Regions from separate parts of the Streptomyces vietnamensis genome, predicted to be linked through region 1. Evidence: riboswitches for the same ligand, from Rfam matches in the RefSeq annotation. Region 1 holds a riboswitch; each other region holds the start of a gene.
What was found. A riboswitch is a leader RNA that binds a small molecule or an ion and turns the genes downstream of it on or off. The one in region 1 is predicted to bind cyclic di-AMP.

Region 1 (4,558 bases):
AGACCGTCGCCGCGATCGACGCCGCCGCCGTGCGCGCCTTCTTCGAGGCGTACGTCCGGCCCGGCACGGCCACAGCCGTGGTCGTCGGCGACCTGACCGGCGTCGACCTCGACAAGGTCCTCGCCGAGACGCTGGGCGCCTGGACCGGCGAGCCGGCCGAGCCGCTCCCGATGCCGCCGATCACCGCCGACGACACCGGACGGGTCGTCATCGTGGACCGTCCCGGCGCCGTGCAGACGCAGCTGCTCATCGGCCGGATCGGTCCCGACCGGCACGACCGCGTCTGGCCGGCCCAGGTCCTCGGCACGTACTGCCTCGGCGGCACCCTGACCTCGCGTCTGGACCGAGTCCTGCGCGAGGAGAAGGGCTACACGTACGGCGTGCGGGCCTTCGGCCAGGTGCTCCGCTCGGACGCCGAGGGGAACGGCGCCGCGATGCTCGCCATCAGCGGATCCGTCGACACCCCCAACACGGGCCCGGCCCTCGAGGACCTGTGGAAGGTGCTGCGCACCCTCGCCGCCGAGGGCCTCACGGACGCCGAGCGCGAGACGGCCGTGCAGAACCTGGTGGGCGTGGCGCCCCTCAAGTACGAGACGGCCGCCTCCGTCGCCGGGACGCTCGCCGACCAGGTGGAGCAGCACCTCCCGGACGACTTCCAGGCCCAGTTGTACGCGCGCCTGGCCGAGACCGGCACGGTCGAGGCGACGGCCGCCGTGGTCAGCGCCTTCCCGGTGGACCGGCTCGTCACCGTCCTCGTCGGCGACGCGGCGCAGATCGCGGAGCCGGTGCGCGCGCTCGGCATCGGTGAAGTGACCGTCGTGACGGGCTGATTCCGGCCCCGAGGCGACAACAGGAGGGCCCCGACGGCCTAGTTCGTCGGGGTCCTCCTCTTTGTCCGTATTGCGATCAAGGTGATCGTTTGCCCTGTGGCATGTCTTACAAAAGGCGTGTCTGGTTGGTGATTGAAAGACGATCCGCATAGCGTCGGTGCGGCTGTTCGCCAGTTGCACGTGCCGCAGCCGCGGCATCGGACAGTCATCGCCGAGTCCCCGTCAGGCGCGAGCCTGGGGAGCCGGGGACCCACACGCAGTCCCTGGGGTGAATCGGGCGCCTTCGTCTCGTGCGGAGGGGCTCGTAGGAGACCTTCCTGCTCCGAACCCGTCAGCTAACCCGGTAGGCGAGAAGGAAGGAAAGGATCAGCCTCTACATGGCGTTCACCCGTGCCACCGGGAAGCATCGTGCTCCGAGCCGGATGGCGCGCCGCGGCGTGGGCATCGCCGGCGTCGCGACGCTCGCCACCACCGGCGTCATCGGAACCCTCGCCTCCCCGGCGCTCGCCGCCGACACGGACAACCGCTCCGCCGAGGACACCGGCCTCACCCAGGTCATCGCCGAGGAATCCCTCGTCGACGGGATCAACGCCCAGGCCGCCGCCCAGGAGCAGGAGGCCGTCGAGGCCGTCGCCAAGGCGAAGGCCGCGGCCGAGGCGAAGCGCAAGGCCGAGGCCCGCGCCAAGGAGGTCCGGCTGGAGCGCGAGCGCGCCGCCCGCGAGGCCGAGCGCCGCCGCCTGGCCTCCTTCCAGCTCCCCGTCGCCGGCTCGTACGTCTCCACCGGCTACAAGACCGGCGGCTCGCTCTGGTCCTCCGGCAGCCACTCCGGCATCGACTTCCACGCCGCCTACGGCACCCGGGTCGTCTCCGTCGGCTCCGGCACCGTCGTCGAGGCCGGCTGGGGCGGCGCGTACGGCAACAACATCGTCATCCGGATGAACGACGGCACGTACACCCAGTACGGCCACCTCTCCTCCATCGGGGTCTACGTCGGCCAGACCGTCGAGCCGGGCCAGCAGATAGGCATCTCGGGCTCGACCGGCAACTCCACCGGCCCCCACCTCCACTTCGAGGCGCGCACCAGCCCCGAGTACGGCTCGGACATCGACCCGATCGCGTACCTCCGCGCCCGCGGCGTCAACGTCGTCTGACCTCGTTGGGTCCGGCCCCGGACCGCGTCGCAAAAGCCCCGGCTCGTACTGAGCCGGGGCTTTTCGCTGACCAAAAGATATCCATGGATTCCGCCGGGGCATCGGAAATTCCGGCCTGCTGCAATAGAGTCGAAGATCGGGCGCAGAACAGGCGCCGATGAATTGACTCGCGCGGACCAAGGCGGAGGTCGGACATGCGCATTCCCGCGCACTCGGTATGCACGGCGATCCGGGACGACATCGTCTCCGGCGTGTACGAGCGGGGCAGCCGGCTGACCGAGGAACAACTCGCCCGCCGGTACGGGGTCTCCCGCGTCCCGGTCCGCGAGGCGCTGCGCACCCTGGAGTCCGAGGGCTTCGTGGTCACCCGGCGCCACGCGGGCGCCCATGTCGCCGAGCCGACCGAGCAGGAGGCGGCCGACCTGCTCGACATGCGGGCGCTGCTCGAACCGCTGGGGGCCGCGCGGGCCGCGCAGCGGCGCACCGAGGCGCACCTCAAGGTGCTGCGCGGCCTGGTCAGGCTGGGGCAGGAGCGGGCCAGGCGCGGTCAGGGCGAGGACCTGAGCTCGCTCGGCGGCTGGTTCCACGAGACGCTCGCGCAGGCCTCGGGGAGCCCGGCCCTGACGGCGCTGCTCACCCAACTGCGGCACAAGATCGCCTGGACGTACGTGGTGGAGCAGCCCGCCCAGCCGGTGGAGGCCTGGGCCGAGCACGGCGCGATCGTGGACGCCGTGGCGCGCGGCGACGCCGAGCGGGCGAGGTCGCTGACCGCGCTGCACGCGGAACGCTCGCTGCCGCTGCACCGGCTCAAAAGGCCGGAGCGAGGCCGTGTGAGGGTTTCGCAACATGCCGTCAACACGACGAGCGCCCGGAATTAACGCGCCCACCGTATACAAAGAACAGGCATTCGGTCGCGGTTTTCGTGCTGCCCGGAAATGGGTCCGTTCATGCAAATGGCCGTGGCCGCCGGAATTCCGGCGGCCACGGCCATTTGAAGGAAGGGGCCGGGGTCAGACGGTCTCGGGGAGCTCGTCCAGGCCCTCGGCGACCAGCTTCGCCAGGCGGTCGAGCGCGGCCTCGGCGCCGTCGGCCTCCGAAGCGAGGACGATCTCCTCGCCGCCCTGCGCGCCCAGGCCGAGCACCGCGAGCATGGAGGCGGCGTTCACGGGGGTGCCGTCGGACTTGGCGATCGTCACCGGCACGCCGGAAGCCGTGGCGGCACGGACGAAGATGGACGCGGGGCGGGCGTGCAGGCCCTCGGCCCAGCCGACGTTGACGCGGCGCTCAGCCATGGTGTTGCCCTTCGACTCTCAAGCGGGTTGTCTAGACCAGTCTCTCACGGGTTGCGCGGTGCTCGCGCCGACCTCCGGCCCGGGAAGGCGCGGAAAAGGCCACCCTTCGACCAGGACCGGACCGTCCGTCGGCCCTCCCAGCTTGCAACACCTCGCATCCCGCACAGGCACCCCGCGACCGGTGCCGCAGTCGTGTCGCGGTCGTAGGCTGACCCCATGCAGAGCGCGTCGGAGCAGTCGGAAGCGGCGGAACCACCGGCATCACCGGCGCCGCCGGCACCGCCGGAGCACGCCTATCCCGACCACTGGGAGGCGGACGTGGTGCTCCGCGACGGCGGCACCGCGCGCATCAGGCCCATCACCGCCGACGACGCCGACCGGCTCGTCAGCTTCTACGAGCAGGTCTCGGACGAGTCGAAGTACTACCGCTTCTTCGCCCCCTACCCGCGCCTGTCCGCCAAGGACGTCCACCGCTTCACCCACCACGACTTCGTGGACCGGGTCGGGCTCGCGGCGACCGTCGGCGGCGAGTTCATCGCCACCGTGCGCTACGACCGCATCAACGCCCAGGGGCTGCCCGCCTCCGCCCCGGCCGACGAGGCCGAGGTCGCCTTCCTCGTCCAGGACGCGCACCAGGGGAGGGGCGTCGCCTCCGCCCTCCTCGAACACATCGCGGCGGTCGCGCGCGAGCGGGACATCCGGCGCTTCGCCGCCGAGGTGCTCCCCGCCAACACCAAGATGATCAAGGTCTTCACCGACGCGGGCTACACCCAGAAGCGCAGCTTCGAGGACGGCTCCGTACGGCTCCACCTCGACCTCGAACCGACCGACCGCTCCCTCGCCGTCCAGCGCGCGCGGGAGCAGCGCGCCGAGGCACGCTCCGTACAGCGGCTCCTCACCCCCGGCTCCGTCGCCGTCGTCGGCGCCGGACGCGCACCGGGCGGCGTCGGCCGGACCGTGCTCCGCAACCTCCTCGGGGCCGGCTTCACGGGACGGGTGTACGCGGTGAACGCCGCGCTCACCGGAGAGACCGAGTTCGACGGCGTCCCCGCCCACCCCTCCGTCGGCGCCATCGGCGAACCGGTGGACCTGGCGATCGTCGCCGTCCCCGCCGAACGGGTGCCCGAGGCCGTCGCGGACTGCGGCGAACACGGGGTGCGCGGCCTCGTCGTGCTCTCCGCCGGATACGCCGAGAGCGGGGCCGCCGGCCGCGAGCGCCAACGCGAGCTCGTACGGCAGGCCCGCTCGTACGGCATGCGGATCATCGGCCCCAACGCCTTCGGGA
Region 2 (4,558 bases), 750 kb from region 1:
CGACCTGCTCTCCGGCCGTCTGAAGGAGCTCGTGCCCCGGTACGAGCTGCTCCACGAGATCCGCGGGCGCGGCCTGATGATCGGGATCGAGTTCGGGCGGCCGTCCTCGCTCGGACTGCGCGGGCGCTGGACGATGCTCCAGGCGGCCCGCAAGGGCCTCTTCGCCCAGATGGTCGTGGTTCCGCTGCTCCAGCGGCACAGGATCCTCACCCAGGTCTCCGGGGACCACCTGGAGGTGATCAAGCTGATCCCGCCGCTGATCATCGACGAGGCGGACGTGGACCGGTTCGTCACCGCCTTCACCGCGGTCATGGACGACGCCCACGGCGGCGGCGGACTGATGTGGGACTTCGGAAAGACGCTGGTCAAGCAGGCGGTCGCGCAGCGCTGACCGGATTTCGACACGGATTCCCGACGGGGGTTTGCCTCTGAGGCAAGAAACTTGCCTCAGAGGCACGATCCTGGCGGAATGGACGCATGGACCACGTCCCCGGGGGCACCTCCCCGGACCCCGCCATCCCCGGCGTCCTGCCCGACGTCGCCCCGCAGCTGCGGGCCCTGCGCCGCCGCCGGGGACTCACCCTGGAGGCCGCCGCCCAGCGGGCCGGCCTCTCGCCGGCCCACCTCTCGCGCCTGGAGACCGGGAACCGGCAGCCCTCGCTGCCGATGCTGCTCGCCCTGTCCCGTATCTACGGTACGACGGTCTCCGAGCTCCTCGGCGAGGCGCCGCCCGAGCGCGACCCCGTCGTCCGGGCCGACCGCTCCGAACCCGTCGAGGCCGACGGCTGGATCTACCGCCAGGCGGGCGGCGCCGGGCGCGCCCTCCAGTGCCTGCGGGTCCACGTGCCGTACGCCACCCGGGCCGACATCGTGCGCGTCCACCCCGGCGAAGAGTGGATCCACGTCCTGGAGGGCCGGGTGCGGCTCGCGCTCGGCGAGGCCGTCCACGTCCTCGATCCCGGGGACAGCGCGCACTTCGACTCGCTGACCCCGCACCGGATCGGCGCCGCCACGCCCGGCGGGGCCGAGCTGCTCTTCGTCCACACCCTGATGCAGAGCCCCGTCGCCGAGCTGTGCCTCGGTGACGGGACCCCGCACCGGCGCTGACGTTCCATGAAGATTCTTCAGGAAAGGACCGACATGTCCGAGAAGTCCGTAGCGGTCACCGGCGAAGAGCGCGGTGAAGGCAAGTTCCCCAAGGGGCTCGTGCTCCGCCTCTTCGCCTATCTGATCGCCGGCCACCTCTTCGCCGGCTTCCTCTACCTGCTCTTCATGCTGGGCGGGCAGAACCAGTAGGCCTCAGGCGTCGGTGACCAGCCGCTCCCGCAGCCGCTCGCGGGTCTCCGGGGCCAGCTTCAGGCCCTCGGTGAAGTAGGCGTCCACCGAGCCCCAGGTCGTCTCGATCGTCTCGAACGCGGCCCGCAGGTACTCCACCCGCGCGTCGAAGAGCGGACTGAGCAGCTCCATCACCTCGGGCGACATCGCGTCCGGGGAGGTGGAGCTGCGGCGCACCTTGTAGCGGCGGTGCGGGGCGTTCGACTTCACGTAGTCGGCCTCGATCGCCTCCCGCTCGACCCCGACCGCGAGCAGGGTGATCGCGATGGCGACCCCGGCCCGGTCCTTGCCGGCCGCGCAGTGCAGCAGGGCCGGGATGCTCTCCTCCGCCATGGAGTGGAGGAGCCGGCCGTGCTCCTCGGTCCGCTCCAGCACGTTCTTCCGGTACGAGTCGGACATCCGGGCGGCCGCCTTGCCGTCGCCGAGGACCTCCCGCAGCTGCGCGATCTCGCCGTCGCGCACCAGCTTCCAGAACTCCTTGCCGTCGGCCGGGTCGTTGAGGGGTATGTTCACGTTCCGTACGCCGGGCAGCTCGACGTCCGGGCCCTCGATCCTCCGGTCCGACTCGTTGCGGAAGTCGAAGACGGTGTGCAGGCCGAGCGAGGCGAGGAAGGCGGCGTCGTCCTCCGTCGCGTGGGCGAGATGGCCGCTGCGGAAGAGGCGGCCGGGGCGGACGGCGCGCCCGTCCGTCGTCGGCAGGCCGCCCACGTCCCGGAAGTTGCGGACCTCGGTCAGCTCGGGCTCGGCGGCTTCGGCGGGCGGGACCTGCGGCAGCTGCTGCGTCACGGCTGCTCCTGTTCTGTCGATCGGTTCCTGGGGCAATCATCTCGGGTGGGAGGCCGGGCACGCACCCCCTCGGACGGGAATGGGTGATCTGTCCGTATTGGGGGATTCCGTATAACCCGCCCCGGTTGCAGGGGAGATGGGGATCGGCGCGTGAGCAGCGTCATAACCGTGACGGACCGTGCCTGATCGTCTTTTCCAAATACCCCCCGGGAAAAGGAGATCGAGGGGCCGTCATCCACGGAGGGTGACCGGAATTCCGGCCGGATATCACTGAATCCCAGATCACTTGAAAACCGTGGCTTGTTCGCGCCGACCCCACTCGTCTAGCGTCGCGCTCAATCCGGACGGACCGCCGAATCCTGCCACCGACCGGAATTCGAACCCACCCGTACGAGGCAGGAGCGGGGGACCCAGGTAAGTACGCCGATCCCTTCGAAGAAGGACGGCTCGGGGTTAAGTCGCGTGAGAACGCGGCCGGACATCTCCAGTCCGAACCCGACAGCTCACCTCGCAGGCGCCGGAGAGGAATTCGCCATGCCCGCAAAGGGTAAGCACCGCCGTGCCAAGTCCAACCGTCTGACCCGTGGCCTCGCCGCCGCCGGTACCGGTGGCGCCGTCGTCGCCCTCCCGCTCCTCGGAGCCACCGGCGCCCACGCCGCCGAGCAGGCCGCCCCGGCCGCCGCTCCCGCCCACGCCGTCGCCCAGGTGAAGGCCGCGCCCGCCGCCCAGCAGAAGGCCGCGCCGAAGACGTACTCCGTCGTCCGCGGCGACTACCTGTCGAAGATCGCCGCCGAGCACCACGTCGCCGGCGGCTGGCACAAGCTCTACCAGGACAACCGCCAGGTCATCGGCGACAACCCCTCGCTGATCATGCCCGGCATGAAGCTCACCCTCGGCGCGAAGGGCACCGCCAAGGCCGCGCACAAGAGCACGTGGAACTCCGGCAAGAACGGCGACGAGGCCCCCCGCGCCTCCCGCAGCAGCGAGCGCGCCTCGGCCCCGGCCCCGGCCCCGGCCGCCGCGACCACCTCCTCCTCGGCGTCCTCCTCGTCGGCCGGTACGACCTCCTCCTCCGGCTGGGTCGCCCCGATCGCCGGCGCCGGCATGTCGACCCCGTACCACCAGGCCGGCTCCATGTGGTCCTCCGGCTACCACACCGGTGTCGACTTCATCGCCTCCACCGGCACCCCCGTCCACGCGGTCGGCCCCGGCACCGTCTACTCCGCCGGCGACGGCGGCGCGTACGGCAACCAGGTCGTCATCCAGCACGCCGACGGCACCTTCTCGCAGTACGCCCACCTGTCCTCGATCTCCGTCTCCGCCGGCCAGACCGTCACCGGCGGCGAGCAGATCGGCCTCTCCGGCGCGACCGGCAACGTCACCGGTCCGCACCTGCACTTCGAGATGCGCACCGGGCCGGAGTACGGCTCCGACATCGACCCGCTGGCCGCGCTGCGGTCGCACGGCGTGAGCATCTGACGCCACGTCAGTACGCCTTCGTCATCCGGAAGTCCGGCACGCGAGTGCCGGACTTCCGGCGTATTCCGGCTTGGCGGAATCTTTATCGGTGGCATATGTCACCAGGCGTCAACCCCTCCTTACGGTCGCGTAGGTCACACCCGAAGGGGAAAAATGTGCTCCCGTGGCAGACGATTCGAGATCAACAGACAAGAACGCATTCGGGTCGTACACGGCGATCGGTGACAGCTTCACCGAGGGCGTCGGAGACCCCGGGCCCGACGGGACGTACGTCGGCTGGGCGGACCGCTTCGCGGTCCTGCTCGCCGACCAGCTGCCGGAGCACGACGACTTCCGCTACGCCAACCTGGCCGTACGCGGGCGCCTCCTCGACCAGATCGTGGCGGAACAGGTCCCCCGGGCGAAGGAACTCGCCCCCGACCTGGTGACCTTCTGCGCGGGCGGCAACGACATCATCCGCCCCGGGACGGACCCGGACGACGTGGCCGAGCGCTTCGAGCGCGCCGTCGCCGACCTCACCTCCGCCGTCGGCACCGTCATGGTGACCACCGGCTTCGACACCCGCGACGTGACGCTCCTCAAGCACCTGCGCGGCAAGATCGCCACCTACAACGGGCACGTCCGGGCCATCGCGGACCGCTACGGCTGCCCGGTCCTCGACCTGTGGTCGCTGAAGTCCGTGCAGGACCGGCGCGCCTGGGACGACGACCGGCTGCACCTCTCGCCCGAGGGCCACACCCGCGTCGCCCTGCGCGCCGCCCAGGTCCTCGGCATGCCGGTGCCCGCCGACCCGGACCAGCCCTGGCCGCCGGAGCCGCCGCGCGGCACGCTCGAAGTGCGCCGCGACGACATCCACTGGGCCCGGGAGTACCTGGTGCCCTGGATCGGGCGCCGGCTGCGCGGCGAGAGCTCGGGCGACCACGTCGAGGCCAAGCGCCCCGACCTCATGCCCCTGTAG
Region 3 (4,558 bases), 2.9 Mb from region 1:
CCCCGCCCCCGACCTCTTCACCTGGGAGTTCGCGAGCGATCCCTACCCCGCCTACGCCTGGCTGCGGGAGCACGCGCCCGTCCACCGGACGACGCTGCCCAGCGGGGTCGAGGCCTGGCTCGTGACCCGGTACGCGGACGCCCGGCAGGCCCTCGCGGACCAGCGGCTCTCCAAGAACCCCGTGCACCACGTGGAGCCCGGGAAGACCGGGATCCCCGGCGAGCGCAGCGCGGGCCTGATGACGCACCTGCTCAACATCGACCCGCCGGACCACACCCGGCTGCGGCGGCTCGTGTCGAAGGCCTTCACCCCGCGCCGGGTCGCCGAGTTCACGCCGCGCGTGCAGGAGCTGACGGACCGGCTCATCGACTCCTTCGTGGAGCGGGGGAGCGCCGACCTCATCCACGAGTTCGCCTTCCCGCTCCCCATCTACGCGATCTGCGACCTGCTCGGGGTGCCGGCGGAGGACCAGGACGACTTCCGGGACTGGGCCGGGATGATGATCCGGCACGGCGGCGGGCCGCGCGGCGGGGTCGCCCGGTCGGTGAAGAAGATGCGCGGCTATCTCGCCGAGCTCATCCACCGAAAGCGTGAAGGCCTGCGGCAAGAAGGGGCGGACGACCTGATCTCGGGGCTCATCAAGGCCTCCGACCACGGCGAGCACCTCACCGAGAACGAGGCCGCCGCGATGGCGTTCATCCTTCTCTTCGCCGGTTTCGAGACGACCGTCAACCTCATCGGCAACGGCGTCTACCAGCTGCTGCGCCACCCCGAGGAGCGCGCGCGGCTCCAGGCCTCGCTCGCCGCCGGGGAGACCGGGCTCCTGGAGACGGGCGTCGAGGAGCTGCTGCGGTACGACGGGCCCGTGGAGATGGCGACCTGGCGGTACGCGACGCGGGCGCTGACCATCGGCGGCCAGGAGATCCCGGCGGGTGACCCGGTGCTCGTGGTGCTCGCCGCCGCCGACCGGGACCCGGAGCGGTTCGAGGGTCCCGACACCCTCGACCTCGCCCGGCGCGACAACCAGCACCTCGGGTACGGGCACGGCATCCACTACTGCCTGGGCGCGCCGCTCGCCCGCCTCGAAGGGCAGACGGCGCTCGCGACCCTGCTGACTCGCCTGCCGGACCTGCGACTTGCCGCGGACCCGGCCGAACTGCGGTGGCGCGGCGGGCTCATCATGCGTGGTTTGCGTACGCTTCCGGTGGAGTTCTCCCCTTCCGTACCGCTCTTGGCTACTGACGAACCATCAGGAATGTGATCTTTACGTGATCGCGGGGCGATCGACTTGTGACGGGCGTTCGAATGCCGCTACGTTTCCCGGCAGTCTCAGCCGTCACGCGAAAGGCCCTCCTATGCGTTCCGGGAACGGACGACACCGTCGCCCCCGTCAGGCCCCCGCCCTCGTCGTCGCCGCGGGCGTCACCGGATCCGCCATGGCGCTGCCGCTGCTCGCCACCGGATCCGCCTCCGCCGCCGACGCGGCCACCTGGGACCGGGTCGCCGAGTGCGAGTCCGGCGGCCAGTGGAGCGCCAACTTCGGCAACGGGATGTACGGCGGCCTCCAGTTCACCCAGGACAGCTGGGAGCGGAACGGCGGCCTCGCGTACGCGCCCAGCCCCGACCTCGCCAGCCGCGCCCAGCAGATCGCGGTCGCCGAGAAGGCGCTCGACCGGGGCAGCAACGAGTGGGCCACCTGCGCGCCGATCGCCGGCCTGAAGAACGACGGAAAGGCCACCGGTGTGAACCCCGGCCCGACCGCCGTCCCGACGGCCCCCACGGGACCCCTCCCCGAGTCCAACCGCACCGCGGGGACCGACGCGGCGGCCGAGCGGTCCACCGCGTCCGCCACCCCCGTGACCCCCGCCACCCCCGTGACGCCGGCCACGCCGAGCGCGCCGGCGACCTCCACCGCCTCCGCCGCGCCGACCACCCCGGCCGCGTCCACCACTCCGGCGACCCCGGTCACACCCGACGCGTCCGTTACGCCCGGTACGCCGGTTTCGCCCGATGCGCCGAAGGGTGACGTGTCGTCGGCCACGCCCGGTACCGGCAAGCACCGCGGCGAAGCCGCCCCGGAGGAATCCGGCAAGGCGGGCAGCTCGGCCGAATCCGGACGACACGCGTCAAGTGCGGACAAGCCTGCGGAAAAGGTCGACGGCACGCCGGTGACTGACGAAGCGAAGGATTCGGGCGCAACGGACAGTCCGCGCACTTCGGGTGAGTACACCGTGAAGCCGGGCGACAGCCTGTCCGGCATTGCGGAGGAGAACGAACTCCCCGGAGGCTGGACCGCCCTCTACGACGCCAACAAGCAGACGGTGGGCGTCGATCCGAACCTCATCCTGCCTGGTCAGAGCCTTGACCTGACGGAGGGTTCGACGACGACGGCCGGTTAGTTCGCGGGCTTATGTCCGGTTCTGGGCAAGTGAGACATGGGTCTCTTCGCCCCAACTGGTGTGTCACGTCCGCAAACTTTGCTTCCGTCACCTCTCACCTGCGCAAACACCGCCCACCGGAGGGCAAGCAGGGGCGATATTTCCGCAATGGGCCTCTTTGAACTTCCGGTGGGTCTGTGTCTACGGTCTTCACCGCTCGCCACCGCGGGCCCCGTCGACCGAAACGCCGAATCCTGCCGTCGGTCGCCGGGAACAGTCGTCGCGCAAGCGCCGAAGGCAGGAGTGGGGGACCCAAGGTAAGTGCCGGGCCCGGCCGTTGAGACAGACGGCCGACGACCGGCTTGGGGTGAAGCCGCGTGCTAGGACGCGCGGCCGGGCAACTTTCCGGCCCGAACCCGACAGCTCACCTCACAGGCGTCGGTGAGGAGAATCCCCATGCTGTTTTCCGCCAAGGGCAAACACCGTCGTCCCTCCAAGGCCGCCCAGGTCGCCACGCTCGTCGGCGTCACCGGTGTCGCCGTCGCCGCCCCGCTGCTGACCGCGGGCACCGCCTCCGCCGCCACCACCGCCGAGTGGGACACCGTCGCCCAGTGCGAGTCCGGCGGCAACTGGTCCATCAACACCGGCAACGGCTTCTACGGCGGCCTGCAGTTCACCAACTCCACCTGGGCCGCCTTCGGTGGCACCGCCTACGCCCCGCGCGCCGACCTGGCCTCGAAGGCCCAGCAGATCGCCGTCGCCGAGAAGGTCCTCGCGGGCCAGGGCAAGGGTGCCTGGCCGAGCTGCGGCGTCGGCCTCTCCGGTGCCTCCTACGACGGTGGCGCCGCCGAGACCGCCCCGCAGCAGAGCGAGCCCCAGCAGGCCGCCCCGCAGCAGGCCGCCCCGAAGCAGCAGGCCGCCCCCCAGCAGCAGGAGCGTCGCGCCGAGGAGCCGACCACCCGCAGCGAGCAGCGCAAGGCCCCGAAGACCGTCACCACGCCGACCGGCAAGAAGGTCAAGAAGGGTGACGGCGAGTACAAGGTCGTCGCCGGCGACACCCTCAGCAAGATCGCCCAGGCGCACGGCGTCAAGGGCGGCTGGGCCAAGCTCTTCGAGCTGAACAAGGACGTCGTCGAGGACGCCGACCTCATCTACCCGGGCCAGCAGCTCCACCTGAAGTGAGCCCGGCGGCCCGCGTGAGTCCGGCGGCTCACGCGGTCCCGACGACCCTCCCGCGGTGACCACCCCGGTCCGGCGTGCCCCTTCCCCCGTGCGCGTCGGACCGGGGTTCCCCCGTTTCGGGGGACCTGACGGTTACTGTCCAGTAGATACGGGGGCCTTCGTCCCGGGATGCATGCCCTTGGGTCCTTTTTCGTCCCAGGGGGCGGGCGCCCGGCCGGCTGCGGCCCCCGAGCCGGTTAGGCTCTTGTCGCAAGGCCAAGCGACCCTGCACCGACCTTGCGTCACATCCAGCGTCACATCCCAAAAAGGAGATGCTCGTGCCGTCCATCGACGTCGTCGTAGCCCGGGAAATCCTGGACTCCCGAGGCAACCCCACGGTCGAGGTCGAGGTCGGCCTCGACGACGGCAGCACCGGCCGTGCTGCCGTTCCGTCCGGCGCCTCCACCGGTGCGTTCGAGGCCATCGAGCTCCGCGACGGTGACCCCAACCGCTACCAGGGCAAGGGTGTCGAGAAGGCCGTCCTCGCCGTCATCGAGCAGATCGGCCCGGAGCTCGTCGGCTACGACGCCACCGAGCAGCGCCTGATCGACCAGGCCATGTTCGACCTGGACGCCACGGAGAACAAGGGCTCGCTCGGCGCCAACGCCATCCTCGGCGTCTCCCTCGCCGTCGCGCACGCCGCCTCTGAGGCCAGCGACCTCCCCCTCTTCCGCTACCTGGGCGGCCCGAACGCGCACCTGCTGCCCGTTCCGATGATGAACATCCTCAACGGTGGGTCGCACGCCGACTCCAACGTCGACATCCAGGAGTTCATGATCGCCCCGATCGGCGCGGAGTCCTTCTCCGAGGCCCTCCGCTGGGGCACCGAGGTCTACCACACCCTCAAGGCCGTCCTGAAGGGCAAGGGCCTCTCCACCGGCCTCGGCGACGAGGGCGGCTTCGCCCCGAACCTGGACTCCAACCGCGAGGCGCTCGACCTCATCCTGGAGGCCATCAAG
Region 4 (4,558 bases), 1.8 Mb from region 1:
GGAGCCGGCAGCGCGAGCTGCGCACGATATCCGGGGAGCTCCCGGCGTACGCGGCGGCCGGCTGGCTCGCCCCCGCCGAGCCGGTCGCGCTGTCGTCGATGCGCGCCCGGCAGATGGCCCGCGCGTTCGCCGCCCGGACGTACGGCCCGCCGGCCGCCCGCGCGGTCGGCGAGTACGAGTCCTTCGCGACGACCCTCGCGTTCCTGCGGAACCGGGCCCGGCGCGGCGCGGCGGGACCCGACTTCCCGGCCCGGGAGCAGGAGCTGCTGCACCACCTGTGGCAGCGCCGCGCGGTCGCCTCCCCCGCCCTCACGTACGCGGCGCGGGCGACGGGCCGGGCCTGGGCGCCGCCGCAGTACCTGGACTACGACGGCTACAACCCGTATCGGAGTTAGCTCGCGGAAGCCTCGGTGAGGAGGGCCAGTTCCGCCTCCGTCAGCTTCAGGTCCGCGGCCGCCACCAGGGCCGGGAGCTGTTCGACCGTGCGGGCCGAGGCGATCGGCGCGGCGACGGTCGGCCGGGCGGCGAGCCAGGCGAGGGCGACGGTGGCGAGCTCCGCCCCGTGCGCCTCGGCGACCGTGTCGAGCGCGGAGAGCACGGCTTGGCCCCGCTCGGTCTCGGCGAGCGCGGCGGCGCGGTAGGCGCGGGCGCTCTCGACGGTCTTCCCGGGGCGGTACTTGCCGGTGAGGAAGCCGGCCGCGAGACCGTAGTACGGGACGGCCGAGAGCCCGGCCTGCTCGACGGTCTCCAGGAGCGGGCCCTCGTAGGTGTCGCGCGAGACCAGGTTGTAGTGCGGCTGGAGGGCGACGTACCGGGCGAGGCCTTCGGCCTCGGCGAAGTCGAGGGAGGCGCGCAGCCGCTCCGGGGAGATGTTGGAGGCGGCGACGGCACGCACCTTGCCGTCCTTCACCAGCTGGTCGAGGGCGGTGACGATCTCCTCGACCGGGACGGACTCGTCGTCGAAGTGCGTGTAGTAGAGGTCGATGTGGTCGGTGCCGAGGCGGCGGAGGGACTCCTCCGCGCCCGCCTTGATGGTGGTGGCGGACAGGCCCTTGAACCGGGGGTGGGCGCCGACCTTGGTGGCGACGACGATGTCGGAGCGGTTGCCCCGGGAGGCGAGCCAGCGGCCGATGACGGTCTCGGACTCGCCGCCCTCGTTGCCCTCGGCCCAGGCGGAGTAGACGTCGGCGGAGTCGACGAAGTTGCCGCCGGCGGCGGCGTAGGCGTCGAGGACGGCGAAGGACTGCGCCTCGTCGGCGGTCCAGCCGAAGACGTTGCCGCCGAGTGCCACGGGGAAGACGTGCAGATCGGAGCTGCCCAGCGGGCGGAGAGAGGTCATGTGTGGATCAACCCTCCCCGCCGCCGGGCCTATTCCGTGCGGGTTCTCAGGGGTTCAGGCCCTTGGACTGGAGCCAGGCCATCGGGTCGATGCCGGAGCCGCCGGGGGTGTGGACCTCCATGTGGAGGTGGGCGCCGGTGACGTTGCCGGTGGCGCCGACGCGGCCGATGGTCTCGCCGGTGGACACGGTCTGGCCGGCGCCGACCAGCATGGACGAGAGGTGGCAGTACCAGACCTCGGTGCCGTCCTCCAGCTCCAGGACGATCCGGTAGCCGTAGGAGCCGGACCAGCCCGCGGACTTGACGGTGGCGCCGTGGACCGCCTTGAGCGGGGTGCCCGTGGGGGCGGCGAAGTCGAGGCCGGTGTGGTAGCCGGAGGACCACATCGATCCGGACTGCATGTAGGTGGCGGTGAGGGTGTACGAGGAGACCGGCAGCGAGTAGCCGGCGGCGAGCTGGGCGAGGCGCGCGGCCTCGGCCGCCTTGGCCTCGGCCTCCGCCTTCGCCTTGGCCTCCGCTTCGGCCTTCGCCTTGGCTTCCGCCTCGGCCTTCGCCTTCGCGTCGGCGGCCGCCTTCTCCGCGGCGGCTTCCTTGGCCTCGGCCTCCGCGGCGGCCTTCTCGGCCGCCGCCTTCTCCGCCGCGGCCTTCTCGGCGGCGTCGGCGGAGGCCTGCTGCTGCTCGGCCTGCTGGAGGATGCGGGCGCGCAGGGCCTCGCCCGCGGCGGGGGCGGTGGTCTGCTCGTCGGCCGCGGTGGTGTAGGTGGCGGCGGTGAGCGGGTTGGCGGCGGCGGCCGTGGTGACGGGCGCGCTCTCCTCCTCGGGGAGGAGGTCGCCGACGCCGGGGAGGTCGTGGGCGTCCGGCAGGTTCAGGTCCGGGAGGTCCGGCAGCGATATGGCGACCGGCGGCTTGTCCTGCGCGGTGGCGAGGCCGCCCGCGCCGACGGCCGCGATCACGCCGACGCCGAGGACGGTGGAGGAGCGGGCGAAGTTGGAGCGCTGCTTGACGACCCGGTGCCGGCCGCCGGAGCGGCTCTCGGCGCGGAGGGAGCCCTCGGTGGGGTTCCACTCGGTGTCCGGGGCGGAAAGACCCGCACCGCCACCGAAGGCATCGAAGGGGGCTTCGGGTGCGGGGGTGTTGGACGCCACGGAGGCGCGCTCCTTTCCTTCCTTCTCGCCTACCGGGTTAGCTGACGGGTTCGGAGCAGGAAGGTCTCCTACGGGCCCCTCCGTACGAGACGAAGGCGTCCGATTCACCCCAATTGGTGGTTCCCCGGTTCCTTTTCAGGATTCGGCGCGTGCGCACGGTGCCGCCTCTTGCGACGGCTGGGACGACCGCGCTGCGTTATCGAACGTTAATAGACAGGGGGTCCCGATTCCAAGCCGTCGCTCTTGATCATTCATTGAATTGAGGGAGTATCGCCCGAGTTGAGCCCCCTTCAGAAAGGCGTAAGGGGAGGGTGGTGAAACCCTTGCGATCTGACGTTATGTCAATTGTTATCGCAGTGACACCCCTCGACTACGCCCGGTGACCGGACCCGCCCGGCGGCACCACCGGCATCGTCCGGCGCCGCTCGGGCTGCCCCGTCGCCGGGCGGCTCACCGCGAGCAGCGCCATGTCGTCCGTCGACCCGCCGCCCGTGTGGAGCCGTACGTCGTCCACGAGCGCGTCGAGCAGCTCCTCGGGTCCCGGGAAGATCCGCCCGGCGAGCCGCGCCGCCGGATCGTAGAAGACGCCCTGCGCGTTCCGCGCCTCCGAGAGGCCGTCCGTGTAGAAGAGCAGCGTCGCGCCGGCCGGGAACGGCCGCGCCTCGCCCCGGTCCGGCCACATCGCCAGCTCCCCCATGCCGAGCGGCAGCGCCGCCTCGCCCGGCTCCAGCGGCTCCACGCGCCCGTCCGCGTACAGCATCAGCGGCGGCGGGTGCCCGCGGTTGACGACCCGTACGAAACCGTCGAAGGTCCCGCTGCCGTCGCCGCGCGGGATCTCGGCCAGGACGGCCGTGGTGAACCCCTCGAAGGAGTCGAGGTCGTCCCGGCGAGTGCCCTCCCGGGCCAGGGCGCGTTCGAGGCGCTGCGCCACGCCCTCCAGGGTCCGCTCCTGCTCGGCCGCCTCCCGGAAGGCGCCGATGACGACGGCGACGGCCTCGACCGCCTCCAGCCCCTTGCCGCGGACGTCCCCGACCACCAGCCGCACCCCGTGCGGGGTGTCCTGGACGGCGAACAGGTCGCCGCCGATGAACGCGTCGGCCTGCGCCGCCTCGTACCGCGCCGCGCACTGCAGCCCCCCGATCCGCTCGGCGGGCATCGGTAGCACCGCCTTCTGCGCGGTCTCCGCGATGACCCGCGCCGAGGCGAGCCGTTCGCCGCTGCGGCGCACGACCCGGTTGATGAGGAGGGCGAGCGCGGAGACCGTGAGGACGGTCATGCTCTCGGTGAAGGCCGCGATCTCGTCGATGGTGCCGTTGTAGGCGTGCAGCCCGACGGAGGCGAGGACGGCGGCGATCCCGGTGATCAGGGTCGTGAGCGTGGAGAAGAAGGGCGCGGCGATCAGCGGGGCGGCGGAGAAGAGCGGCGCCGCCGTGTACTCGGGCGGGGTCGCCACGTCGAAGACGACACCGCCCACGATGACCAGCGGGGGCAGGGCGCGGATGAACCGCCGGGCGCCGCCGTACTCGGGGCGTCCCTCACCGCCCCGCCGCCCTCCGCCCGCCGCTCCTAGGGGGTGCCCCACCTGTGCTCTCCTGCCCGGTCCGACCGGCCGCGGTCCGCACCGCGCCCTCCCAGGGTGGCCGCCGCCGGACGGGGCGGCGACTCCCATGGGGCCGAGTGGCGTACGGGCCCGGCCGGCCGCCCCCACCCTCGTACGAGGCCGGCGCCCCACCCCGTACGAGAGTCGGCGCCCCACCCCGTACGAGGCCGGCGCCCCACCCCCGTACGGGTCAGTCGGCCGCCAGGCGCCCGCCCCGGCCGAGCAGTGCCATCGCCGCCGCGCACCCCACGCCCACCCCGCACAGCACCAGCCACGGCGTCGCCGACCAGCCGGTGACGTCGAGGAGCGCGCCCGTCCCCAGGTTCCCGAGGGTGATCCCGATCCCGCACACGGTGTTGTAGAGCCCGTAGTGGGTGGCCACCCAGCGCCCCCGGGACAGGGCGACGACCGTGTCCATCTCGTACGGGTAGAGCACCGCGTTCGCGACGGCCAGGACCGCCGCACACAGGAGCAG

Region 2: it holds a riboswitch for cyclic di-AMP, as region 1 does, so the genes downstream of both, SVTN_RS31655 (M23 family metallopeptidase) here and SVTN_RS28220 (M23 family metallopeptidase) in region 1, are expected to answer to the same signal.
Region 3: it holds a riboswitch for cyclic di-AMP, as region 1 does, so the genes downstream of both, SVTN_RS15125 (LysM peptidoglycan-binding domain-containing protein) here and SVTN_RS28220 (M23 family metallopeptidase) in region 1, are expected to answer to the same signal.
Region 4: it holds a riboswitch for cyclic di-AMP, as region 1 does, so the genes downstream of both, SVTN_RS20205 (M23 family metallopeptidase) here and SVTN_RS28220 (M23 family metallopeptidase) in region 1, are expected to answer to the same signal.

What each region holds. Positions count from the first base shown of each region.
Region 1 is NZ_CP010407.1:6,280,360-6,284,917, forward strand. It holds gene SVTN_RS28215 (M16 family metallopeptidase) at 1-830, shown strand, start outside; cyclic di-AMP (ydaO/yuaA leader) riboswitch at 1,030-1,194, shown strand; gene SVTN_RS28220 (M23 family metallopeptidase) at 1,208-1,981, shown strand; gene SVTN_RS28225 (GntR family transcriptional regulator) at 2,176-2,859, shown strand; gene SVTN_RS28230 (HPr family phosphocarrier protein) at 2,992-3,273, opposite strand; gene SVTN_RS28235 (bifunctional acetate--CoA ligase family protein/GNAT family N-acetyltransferase) at 3,490-4,558, shown strand, end outside.
Region 2 is NZ_CP010407.1:7,028,945-7,033,502, forward strand. It holds gene SVTN_RS31640 (aspartate aminotransferase family protein) at 1-391, shown strand, start outside; gene SVTN_RS31645 (helix-turn-helix domain-containing protein) at 478-1,107, shown strand; gene SVTN_RS44870 (DUF6126 family protein) at 1,141-1,296, shown strand; gene SVTN_RS31650 (tyrosine-protein phosphatase) at 1,300-2,121, opposite strand; cyclic di-AMP (ydaO/yuaA leader) riboswitch at 2,495-2,653, shown strand; gene SVTN_RS31655 (M23 family metallopeptidase) at 2,656-3,600, shown strand; gene SVTN_RS31660 (SGNH/GDSL hydrolase family protein) at 3,764-4,558, shown strand; gene SVTN_RS31665 (STM4011 family radical SAM protein) at 4,545-4,558, opposite strand, start outside.
Region 3 is NZ_CP010407.1:3,423,679-3,428,236, reverse strand. It holds gene SVTN_RS15135 (cytochrome P450 family protein) at 1-1,261, shown strand, start outside; gene SVTN_RS15130 (transglycosylase family protein) at 1,356-2,399, shown strand; cyclic di-AMP (ydaO/yuaA leader) riboswitch at 2,658-2,831, shown strand; gene SVTN_RS15125 (LysM peptidoglycan-binding domain-containing protein) at 2,835-3,560, shown strand; gene eno (phosphopyruvate hydratase) at 3,872-4,558, shown strand, end outside.
Region 4 is NZ_CP010407.1:4,502,636-4,507,193, reverse strand. It holds gene SVTN_RS20215 (PrsW family intramembrane metalloprotease) at 1-395, shown strand, start outside; gene SVTN_RS20210 (aldo/keto reductase) at 392-1,339, opposite strand; gene SVTN_RS20205 (M23 family metallopeptidase) at 1,386-2,483, opposite strand; cyclic di-AMP (ydaO/yuaA leader) riboswitch at 2,495-2,641, opposite strand; gene SVTN_RS20200 (PP2C family protein-serine/threonine phosphatase) at 2,854-4,065, opposite strand; gene SVTN_RS20195 (MFS transporter) at 4,274-4,558, opposite strand, start outside.